Regions from separate parts of the Atlantibacter sp. genome, predicted to be linked through region 1. Evidence: predicted binding sites of a transcription regulator. Region 1 holds the regulator's gene; the other holds the start of a gene.
The links. Region 1 encodes PurR, which represses purine synthesis genes. Its sites were predicted from a motif close to CANGCAAACGTTTGCNTG; they were not measured.

Region 1 (5,522 bases):
AGCATCACGCTGGTGGTAGAGAGCAATGGTGCGGAAGAGACCAACCAGGACACTGCCAGGCTGGCAATAAAGCACAAGCCCAGCTGCAAGGTGTTTTGCAGCGCGGCGGCACGGCCGGTCGCCTGGGGGAACGGTTGCAGGGCAGATGCCACCACGATGGGATAAATTGCGCCGTTCACCGCCGCCATCAGGCAGAACGGGATCAGCACCAGCGTCAGGCTGGCATTCGGCATTAGCCCTGCGCCCCAGGTGCCGACCACGCTCAGCGCAAACAGGATCAACAGCCACGGCAGCATCTGCGGGCCGTGCCATTTTTTCAACGCGCTGCGACAGCCGTAACCGCCAATCAGAAACGCGATGGTTTGCGGCACATAGCTCAGGCCGATGGCCGTCGGTCCGTAACCCATGTCATTAAGGATAAACGGCGAGCCGGTGAGCCAGGCGAAGAAGCTGGCGGAGCAGCCCGCGTAAATCAGCACGTTGCCACGGTAGGTTTTGGAACGCAGCAACGTCATGAAGCTGAGCGACGGCGCATCGGCATGGTGCGACGGCGCGCGCGGTTTCAGGCGCAGCGCCGGGATCATCAATACCAGGGTGACGGCAAACAGCACCAGGAAAATCACTTTCCAGTCGAAATGATGCAGCAGCCAGCTGCCTAACAGCGGGGCGAGAGCAGGCGACAGCGCCACCAGCGGCATAATGGTGGCGAAAATGCGGTTGGTGCGGGTCGCCGGATAATAATCGGTGACCAGCGCCTGCCAGGTTACGGCAGCGGCACAGACGCCTACCGCCTGGACAAAGCGCAGCGCCAGCAGCATGGCGGCATTGTCTACCCACAGCATGCCCAGACAGCCCACGGCGAAAATGCTCAGGCCAGCCAGTAAAATCGGTTTACGACCATAGCGGTCAGACAATGGCCCCCACGCCAGTTGCGCAACGGCAAACCCGGCCAGGAACAAACTCAGGCTGGCGCTGACGGCGGACGCCTCAGTGCCCAAATCCTGTTGAATGGCGGCAAACGCCGGTAGATACATATCGGTAGCCAGGAAGCCCAGAACGCTTAACCCTGCCAGCCACACTAAAAAACCTCGTGAAGGACGCATGGTAATTCTCTTCTTTTTTGATCTGATAACGCTTATTACGGACGCAGGAGTGTACAAAAGTGCAATCGTCCTTGTGAAACGTTAATATTTGCACGTTCCTTTCAAATTTTTTGCAGGCAGAACATGTGGTCTGAATATTCACTGGAAGTGGTTGATGCGGTGGCGCGTAACGGCAGCTTCAGCGCGGCGGCGCAGGAACTGCACCGGGTGCCGTCGGCGGTGAGCTATACCGTTAAACAACTGGAAGAATGGCTGGCGGTTCCGCTATTTATCCGCCGTCACCGGGAAGTGGAGCTGACGCCTGCCGGGGCGTGGTTTTTAAAAGAGGGCCGTTCTGTTATCAGAAAAATGATGGTCACGCGCCAGCAATGCCAGCAGATCGCCAACGGTTGGCGCGGGCAGCTCTCTATTGCGGTCGATAATATCGTCAAACCGACGCGCACCCGCCAGCTAATCCTCGATTTCTATCGCCATTTCGACGATGTGGAACTGATTGTCGCCCAGGAAGTGTTTAACGGCGTGTGGGATGCGCTGTCGGACGGGCGCGTCGAGCTGGCGATTGGCGCGACCCAGGCGATCCCGGTGGGCGGACGGTTCGCGTTTCGCGATATGGGGCCGCTAAGCTGGCAGTGTGTGGTGAGCGCCAGCCATCCGCTGGCGGCGGAACCAACACCGCTCAGCGATGACCAACTGCGCCAGTGGCCGTCGCTGGTACTGGAAGATACCTCGCGCTCGTTGCCCAAGCGCACCACCTGGCTGCTGGATAATCAGCGCCGCGTAGTGGTGCCAGACTGGGCGACAGCGGTGGCGTGTTTAAACAACGGCTTGTGCGTCGGCATGGTGCCTGCGCATGTGGCGCACGACCCGGTGGTGGCAGGGCGCTGGAAAAAGCTGGAACTGGACGACCCGTTCCCGGACTCCCCGTGCTGCCTCACCTGGAAGCAGACCGATACTTCGCCTGCGCTGCTGTGGCTGCTGGATTATCTGGGCGATAGCGAAACGCTGAACCGGGAGTGGTTGATGGAGCCGGAATAACCGGCTCCAGGAAGATTAACGGCGGTAATCGCGGAACGGACCGTCCGCGACGGAGCGGCGTTCAATCAGGCGCGGATGCACTTCGATGGTTTGTGACTCTTCACGCTTATTCACGATGCGGTCGAGCAGCATATTAAACGCGGTTTCGCCCAGGGAATCTTTTGGCTGATGAATGGTGGTCAGCGCCGGGCTGAAATAGCGCGCGTTGCGCACATTGTCATAACCGATCACCGAAATATCCTGCGGCACCCGCAGGCCCATCTCATCGGCGGCGCAAATCGCGCCCATCGCCATCACATCGCCGCCGCAGAACACCGCAGTAGGGCGCGGCTGCTGTGAGAGGATCTGCTGCATGGCGCGATAACCTGATTCCGGCTCGAAATCACCCTGCACAATCCAGTTTTCCGGCACGCTGATTTGCACTTCTTCCAGCGCTTTCAGGAAACCGGCCAGACGGCCCGCGCCGGTGTTACGTTCCAGCGGACCGGGGATCACGCCGATTTCGCGGTGGCCGCGCTCAATCAGGTAGCGCCCGGCCATATAACCGCCCTGGAAAGCGTTATCGATCACCGAGTCGGTGAAGTCGGCTTTGGATTCGCCCCAGTCCATCACCACCATCGGAATATGGCGATACTCTTCCAGCATCGACAGCAGGGATTCCGGGTATTCGGAGCACATCACCAGTAAACCGTCGACGCGCTTTTGCGCCATCATCGACAGATAGGCGCGCTGTTTTTCCTGGTTGTTATGGGCGTTACCGAGGATCAGCGTATAGCCTTTGGTGAAACAACTGTTTTCCACGGCTTCGATAATTTCAGCAAAATAGGGCGCTTCGCTGCTGGTCGCCAGCAAACCGATAGACTTGGTGTGATTAACTTTTAAACTGCGCGCCACGGCGCTCGGGGAATAGTGCAATTCCTTGATGGCTGCCCAAACTGCATTGCGCGTTTCTTCCGCAACAAAGCGGGTTTTGTTAATCACATGCGACACAGTTGTAGTGGAAACGTTTGCGCGTTTAGCGACATCTTTTATTGTTGCCATTCTTGTTACTCCAGACCCTCTCCGAGCCCCTGTTCATCACAGGTTAAACGTTTGCCTATGCCAACCTCGGTCCGCAACATTTCGGTTGCAGTATGTCGGGGATTGCGACATTAAAAGGAGGGGGTCAATGGCTGGTGAAAAATAAGGTAGCGACGGATTTTGTCTGATCTTGCGCAAAAGGGGAAGAGGGAAAACGCATATCAGCTTAAATCCCGTGGTAATTTTGTCTGAATTTATGCAAAAATGATCTGCACACACTTTTAATGTGGGTAACAAGGAGAGCAAAAATGAGCACAGACCTGAAATTTTCTCTGGTGACGACCGTTATCGTGCTGGGACTGATTGTGGCAACCGGTTTAGTTGCGGTACTGAACTAAACAGAAATTGCATTTCGACCGCGTTTGGCAATTACAAACACCAGAAAATGGCTATTTTTTGGTGTTTGGTTCCCTTTCCTGGCTCCCACCTCTGTTTCACTTCATTATTCACATTTGCGCAAAAATCTTTTGCCAAAATGGTTACTTCCTTTCTGATGTGACAAATGTCACTCTTTGCTTCTTTTTTGCGACAGGTCGCCGTGTAGTAAACACACGTGAAGCGACACGATTTCTGGAATTCACCTATGAAAATAAATTATCCGTTGCTGGCGCTGGCTATCGGCGCGTTTGGGATCGGCACGACTGAGTTTTCACCGATGGGGCTGTTGCCCGTCATCGCCAAAGGTGTCGATGTCTCGATCCCCGCAGCCGGAATGCTCATCAGCGCCTATGCGGTGGGGGTGATGGTTGGCGCGCCGCTGATGACGCTGCTTTTGTCTCATCGCGCACGGCGCAGCGCGCTGATCTTCCTGATGGCGATTTTCACCCTCGGCAATGTGCTTTCCGCCATCGCGCCGGATTACGCCACTTTAATGGTCTCACGCATTATCACCAGCCTGAACCACGGCGCGTTTTTTGGCCTGGGGTCGGTGGTCGCGGCAAGCGTAGTGCCGAAGCATAAACAGGCCAGCGCGGTCGCCACGATGTTTATGGGCCTGACGATTGCCAATATCGGCGGCGTGCCTGCTGCCACATGGCTCGGCGAGACTATCGGCTGGCGGATGTCGTTCCTGGCGACGGCGGGCCTCGGTGTGATTTCGATGGTTAGCCTGTGGTTCTCGCTGCCGAAAGGCGGCGCAGGCGAACGCCCGGACGTGAAAAAAGAGTTATCGGTACTGATGCGTCCGCAGGTGGTCAGCGCACTGTTAACCACCGTCTTAGGCGCGGGGGCGATGTTTACGCTCTATACCTATATTTCGCCGGTATTGCAGCACGTTACCCACGCCACGCCGCTGTTTGTTACCGCGATGCTGGTGCTGATTGGCGTCGGTTTTTCCCTCGGCAACTGGCTGGGTGGCCGACTGGCGGATAAATCCGTGACCGGCACCCTGAAAGGCTTTTTACTGCTGCTGATCGTGATTATGGCCGCTATTCCGTGGCTGGCGCGCAGTGAATTTGGCGCGGCGCTGAGCATGGTGGTATGGGGCGCGGCGACCTTTGCGGTGGTGCCGCCGTTGCAGATGCGCGTAATGCGCGTTGCCAGCGAAGCGCCGGGACTGTCGTCATCGGTAAATATCGGGGCGTTTAACCTGGGCAATGCGCTGGGCGCGGCGGCAGGCGGCGCGGTGATCCAGGCGGGGTTAGGGTTCAGCATGGTGCCGGTGATGGGCGCAATGATTGCGGCGGTCGGGCTGGCGCTGGTGGTGCTGTCTTCAAGACGTGAACGCGAGACGCTGTGTGCGGCGGAATAAAAAAACGGAGAAGGGCGACCTTCTCCGTGATGGGGCTTAGGCGGCGAAGTTTTTCGCCGCAAACTCCCAGTTTACCAGCGCCCAGAAGTGCTCCAGATACTGCGGGCGGGCGTTGCGGTAATCGATGTAGTAAGCATGTTCCCACACGTCCACCGTCAGCAGCGGTTTAGCGTCGCTGGTCAGCGGTGTCCCTGCGTTAGAGGTTGAGACAATCGCCAGCGCGCCGTCGGGTTTTTTCACCAGCCATGTCCAGCCAGAACCAAAGTTCTTAATAGCCGCATCGGTAAATTGCGCTTTAAATTCCGCAAAGCTGCCAAACGCCTTGTTGATGGCGTCAGCCAGCGCGCCGGTCGGCTCGCCGCCCGCCTGAGGTGCCAGGCAGTGCCAGTAGAAGGTGTGGTTCCACACCTGTGCAGCGTTATTGAAAACCCCACCTTCAGCTCTGCGCACGATCTCTTCCAGTGATTTTCCTTCAAACGCGGTGCCTTTGATCAGGTTATTCAGATTGGTGACATAGGCCTGATGGTGCTTGCCGTAGTGGTACTCCAGGGTTT
Region 2 (5,522 bases), on a different contig from region 1:
CGAAGGCTTCCGGCATATTACCTGGTATCTGGATCGCCCGGACGTTCTGGCGCGCTTCACCACCAAAATCATTGCTGATAAAACCAAATATCCTTATCTGCTCTCCAATGGCAACCGCATAGCCCAGGGCGACCTGGAAAATGGTCGTCACTGGGTAGAGTGGCAGGACCCGTTCCCGAAGCCGTGCTACCTGTTTGCGCTGGTGGCGGGGGATTTCGACGTACTGCGCGATACCTTCACCACCCGCTCCGGGCGTGAAGTGGCACTGGAATTGTATGTCGATCGCGGCAACGTCGACCGCGCCTCCTGGGCGATGACCTCGCTGAAAAACTCCATGAAGTGGGATGAAACGCGCTTCGGCCTGGAGTATGACTTAGACATTTACATGATTGTCGCCGTTGATTTCTTCAACATGGGCGCGATGGAGAATAAAGGCCTCAACATTTTTAACTCCAAATTCGTGCTGGCGCGTGCGGAAACCGCGACCGATAAAGACTACCTCAATATTGAACGCGTGATTGGCCATGAATATTTCCATAACTGGACCGGCAACCGCGTCACCTGCCGCGACTGGTTCCAGCTCAGCCTGAAAGAGGGGCTGACCGTGTTCCGCGATCAGGAATTCAGCTCCGATTTGGGCTCGCGCGCGGTCAATCGCATCAGTAATGTGCGAACTATGCGCGCGATGCAGTTTGCGGAAGACGCCAGTCCGATGGCGCACCCGATCCGTCCGGATAAAGTTATTGAAATGAATAACTTCTATACCCTGACGGTGTATGAGAAAGGTTCTGAAGTGATCCGCATGTTGCACACTCTGCTGGGTGAAGAGAATTTCCAGAAGGGGATGCAACTCTATTTCGAGCGCCATGACGGCAGCGCCGCCACCTGCGATGACTTTGTGCAGGCGATGGAAGATGCGTCGAACGTTGATTTGTCCCATTTCCGCCGCTGGTACAGCCAGGCCGGTACGCCGGTCGTGAGCGTTCAGGACGACTATAACCCGGAAACCGAACAATATACCCTGACCATCAGTCAGCGAACGCCGGCTACCGCCGAGCAAACGGAGAAACATCCGCTACACATTCCGTTTGACATTGAGCTGTACGATAACGAAGGCAAGGTGATCCCGCTGCAATACAACGGACATCCGGTCCATCACGTGCTGAACCTGACCCAGGCAGAGCAGACCTTTGTGTTTGATAACGTTTATTTCCAGCCTGTGCCGTCGCTGCTGCGCGAATTCTCCGCGCCGGTGAAACTGGAATATAAGTGGAGCGATCAGCAACTGACGTTCCTGATGCGTCACGCCCGCAATGATTTCTCCCGCTGGGATGCGGCGCAAAGTTTGCTGGCGACGCATATTAAACTGAACGTGGTGCGCCAACAGCAGGGCCAGCCGCTGTCGCTGCCGCTGCACGTGGCGGATGCGTTCCGCGCGATCCTGCTGGATGAGCATATCGATCCGGCGCTGGCGGCGGAGATCCTCACGCTGCCTTCGCAAAATGAAATCGCGGAACTGTTTGAGATCATCGATCCGCTGGCGATTGCCGCTGTGCACGGTGCGCTAACCCGCACCCTGGCGACGGAACTGGCGGATGAGTTTTTAGCGGTTTACAACGCCAACAAACTCGACGGTTATCGTATCGAGCATGCCGACATCGGCAAACGCGCGCTGCGTAATACCTGCCTGCACTATCTGGCGTTTGGCGATGCCGAACTGGCCGATAAGCTGATTACCGCCCAGTATCACCATGCGGACAACATGACCGACGCGATTGCCGCGCTGTCGGCAGCGGTCGCGGCGCAGTTGCCGTGCCGTACGGCGCTGCTGGCGGAGTATGACGATAAGTGGCATCAGGATGGGCTGGTAATGGATAAATGGCTGATGCTACAGGCTATCAGCCCGGCGGAAAACGTCCTCGCCACGGTGCGTTCGCTGCTTACCCATCGTTCGTTCAGCATGAGCAACCCGAACCGTATCCGCGCGCTGATTGGGGCGTTTGCGATGAATAACCCGCTGGCGTTCCATGCAGCGGATGGCAGCGGCTATCAGTTTATGGTGGAAATGCTGACCGAACTGAACAGCCGCAACCCTCAGGTGGCGTCACGCCTGATCGAACCGCTGATTCGCCTTAAGCGCTACGATGAAAATCGTCAGCAGCTGATGCGCGCTGCGCTGGAGCAGCTCAAGGCGCTGCCGAATCTCTCCGGGGATTTGTTCGAGAAAATCACCAAAGCGCTTGCCTGATAACCAAACGCCCTTCCTGATGGAAGGGCGTTTTTCATTACGCCGACAGCGAGTTCTCCGGCCATTTTAACGCCAGATGGGACGTATCATGACGGTGTAACGCCTGCCAGAAGGTATCCAGCGCGTCGTCCAGCCGATGCTGCAAATTAGCGCTAAACACCGGCTTATGCTGATAATCCAGCACCTGACTGTCGTCAGCGTAGACGCCATGCAAAATCTCCTGCGCCTTGAGCGCGTTTAATACCGGCTTCAGGGCATAATCCACTGCCAGCAAATGCGCCACACTGCCGCCTGTTGCCAGCGGCAAAACGACTTTTTTCTCCAGTGCGCGTTCGGGTAATAAATCCAGCAGCGTTTTCAGCGCGCCTGCAAAAGATGCCTTATAAACTGGCGTCGCTACGATCAGCCCGTCAGCTTCTGCCAGTTGCGCGTTAAAGGTTTTCAGTGCCGGACTGTCGAAGCGCGCATAAATCAAATCTTCTGGCGCGAAGTTTTGCAAATGCCAGTGATAGACCTCCACATCCTGTGCGCTAAGCCGATCGCGGGCATATTCTAACAACGCGCTGGAGCGGGAGGGAAAGCGAGGGCTACCGGCCAGGGTGATAATGCGCATGACAGCTCCTTATAACTAATGGTTTTCAAGTTGGTAACATTAATAACATTTAGAGTCAGTGTCGCAGAGCCGCCGTCCTGGGCTAAGTGATTTTTCCGTCGGAGCAATGTCAAATTTCGCATAAATCATCGTAATGGCCGAAAACGATTGCTTTTTTGCCATAAGTCAATTCACTTTGCGAGCGCATTCACGGATAATAGCGCCCCGGTCTGCATACCGGGAATCCAGGAGAGTTCATGTACTACCCCTTCGTTCGTAAAGCCCTTTTTCAGCTCGATCCAGAGCGCGCTCATGAAATGACCTTCCAGCAATTGCGCCGCATTACCGGCACGCCGTTTGAGCGGCTGGTGCGCCAGCGCGTACCGGAAAAACCCGTTTCCTGCATGGGGCTGACATTTAAAAACCCGCTGGGCCTGGCGGCAGGGCTGGATAAAAACGGCGAATGCATCGACGCGCTGGGCGCGATGGGTTTTGGATCGATCGAGATCGGCACCGTGACACCGCGCCCACAGCCGGGTAACGATAAGCCGCGGATCTTCCGTTTGGTAGAAGCTGAAGGGTTGATCAACCGCATGGGCTTTAACAACCTGGGCGTCGACAGCCTGGTTGAGAACGTCAAGAAAGCGCATTTTGACGGCGTGCTGGGGATTAATATTGGCAAAAATAAAGACACGCCGGTGGAGCAGGGTAAAGATGACTATCTGATTTGTATGGATAAAGTGTATCCCTATGCCGGATATATTGCGATTAATATCTCCTCTCCAAATACCCCGGGTTTACGTTCGCTACAATATGGCGAAGCGCTGGACGATCTGTTAAGTGCGATAAAAAATAAGCAACAAGAACTGCAAAAACAGCACCATAAATATGTTCCTGTGGCAGTGAAGATCGCGCCGGATCTTTCTCTGGAAGAATTGATCCAGGTCGCCGACAGTTTAGTTCGCCATAATATTGATGGGGTTATCGCCACCAATACCACCCTCGACCGTTCGCTGGTTGAAGGTATGAAATACTGTAATGAAATGGGGGGCTTAAGTGGCCGTCCATTACAATTAAAAAGCACCGAAATTATTCGCCTGTTATCTCAGGAATTAAATGGCCGACTGCCGATTATTGGCGTTGGCGGCATTGATTCGCTGATGGCGGCGCGCGAGAAGATGGCGGCAGGCGCAACGCTGATTCAGATTTATTCCGGCTTTATTTTTAAAGGCCCGCCGCTGATTAAAGAAATCGTAACCCATATCTAAGCTTTTTGACTTACAGACAACCAGGGCTTTATTTTGAGCCCTGGTTGTTTTATATTCGGGCGCAGTTGCTAATTTAGACATTTTAGTCTTTTCTTTATTAGGATTTTAAACGAAGCGGCAAAAAGGATGATATTTCGTCGCTGGCAGATGTGGGGAAAAATGATGCGCATTAAACCGGACGATAACTGGCATTGGTATTTTGATGACGAGCACGACAGAATGATGCTCGACCTGGCTAATGGCATGCTATTCCGATCGCGCTTCGCCCGCAAAATGCTCACCCCTGATGCTTTTTCCTCCAGCGGTTTTTGCGTTGATGACGCTGCGCTGTATTTCAACTTCGAAGAAAAATGCCGCGATTTGCAATTATCTAAAGATCAGCGTGCTGAGCTGGTATTGAATGCGCTGGTGGCGATTCGCTTCCTGAAACCGCAAATGCCGAAAAGCTGGCATTTCCTTTCCCATGATGATTACTGGCAGCCGGTTTGCGGCGACCCCGCGTGCGTGTATTTGAGTGATACCCAGGAGAGCGTCAGCCTGCTGGTGGTGGAGCCGGGCGACAATGCGGCGCTGTGCCTGTTGGCGCAACCCGGTTTAACGCTCGCCGGGCGCACGATGCAGTTGGGTGATGCAATTAAAATCATGAACGACAGGCTAAGACCGCAGCCAGTGGCGCAAAGCCTTAGCCTCGACCAGGCCGTTTAACTTTCCAGGGTAACGGCCCCAACCGGAATACAGCTACAGCACAGTATGGTGCCATCGTCGCCCACTGCACTTTGTTTCAGCGCTTTCACTTCCCCGTCGACTAACCGAATCCGACAGCTTCCGCAGATGCCTGCCCGGCACGAGTAAGGAACGCGAATGCCCTGTTGCTCAAGCTGCTCCAGCAGGATTTGCTGATTATTGCCTTTGAATGTCGCGCCTTGCCAGGTGATAGCCACCGCGCTTTGCGGTGCGGTTTCTACTTCAATCGACTGAGCGACTTCACCCCGACCGTAGACGCGCGGCGGTTTGGTTTTCAGAATGTCCACTTCATCGCCAACGTGAATAATGCCGCTTTCCCGGGCGATGAGATTCTGGCCGAAATCCACATCGCCGGAATCATCTTGTGCGGTACGGAACGACTGCAACGTCGCCAGCGGTTCGCCGGAAGGGTGCTTCATGCCGCGCTCCGGGCTGACGGTAGTGAAAATACAGCGGCTACAGGGCTTGGCAACATCAAAGGTCACGCCGCCAATGCGAATCACATCCCAGGTGTCTTCTTCCCAGGCCTGCGCGCCGGATACCACGATATTTGGTCTGAACTGGGTCATTTTGACGCTGGCCGGGCAGCGCTGTTGCAGATCGCGCAGCGAGGCTTCATTAGCCAACAGATACGGATAGCTGTCCGCGAAGGAGAGCGGCACCGCTTCAT

Region 2: pyrD (quinone-dependent dihydroorotate dehydrogenase) is a predicted target of PurR. The motif match lies at 2,998-3,015, and genes of this name have one in related genera.

Annotation. Positions count from the first base shown of each region.
Region 1 is NZ_DAMBQK010000009.1:29,331-34,852, reverse strand. It holds gene punC (purine nucleoside transporter PunC) at 1-1,103, opposite strand, end outside; gene punR (DNA-binding transcriptional activator PunR) at 1,227-2,138, shown strand; gene purR (HTH-type transcriptional repressor PurR) at 2,154-3,179, opposite strand; gene RT120_RS10320 (YnhF family membrane protein) at 3,467-3,556, shown strand; gene RT120_RS10315 (MFS transporter) at 3,802-4,968, shown strand; gene sodB (superoxide dismutase [Fe]) at 5,005-5,522, opposite strand, start outside.
Region 2 is NZ_DAMBQK010000001.1:436,195-441,716, forward strand. It holds gene pepN (aminopeptidase N) at 1-2,248, shown strand, start outside; gene ssuE (NADPH-dependent FMN reductase) at 2,286-2,861, opposite strand; gene pyrD (quinone-dependent dihydroorotate dehydrogenase) at 3,098-4,108, shown strand; gene RT120_RS01955 (cell division protein ZapC) at 4,271-4,813, shown strand; gene RT120_RS01960 (YcbX family protein) at 4,810-5,522, opposite strand, start outside.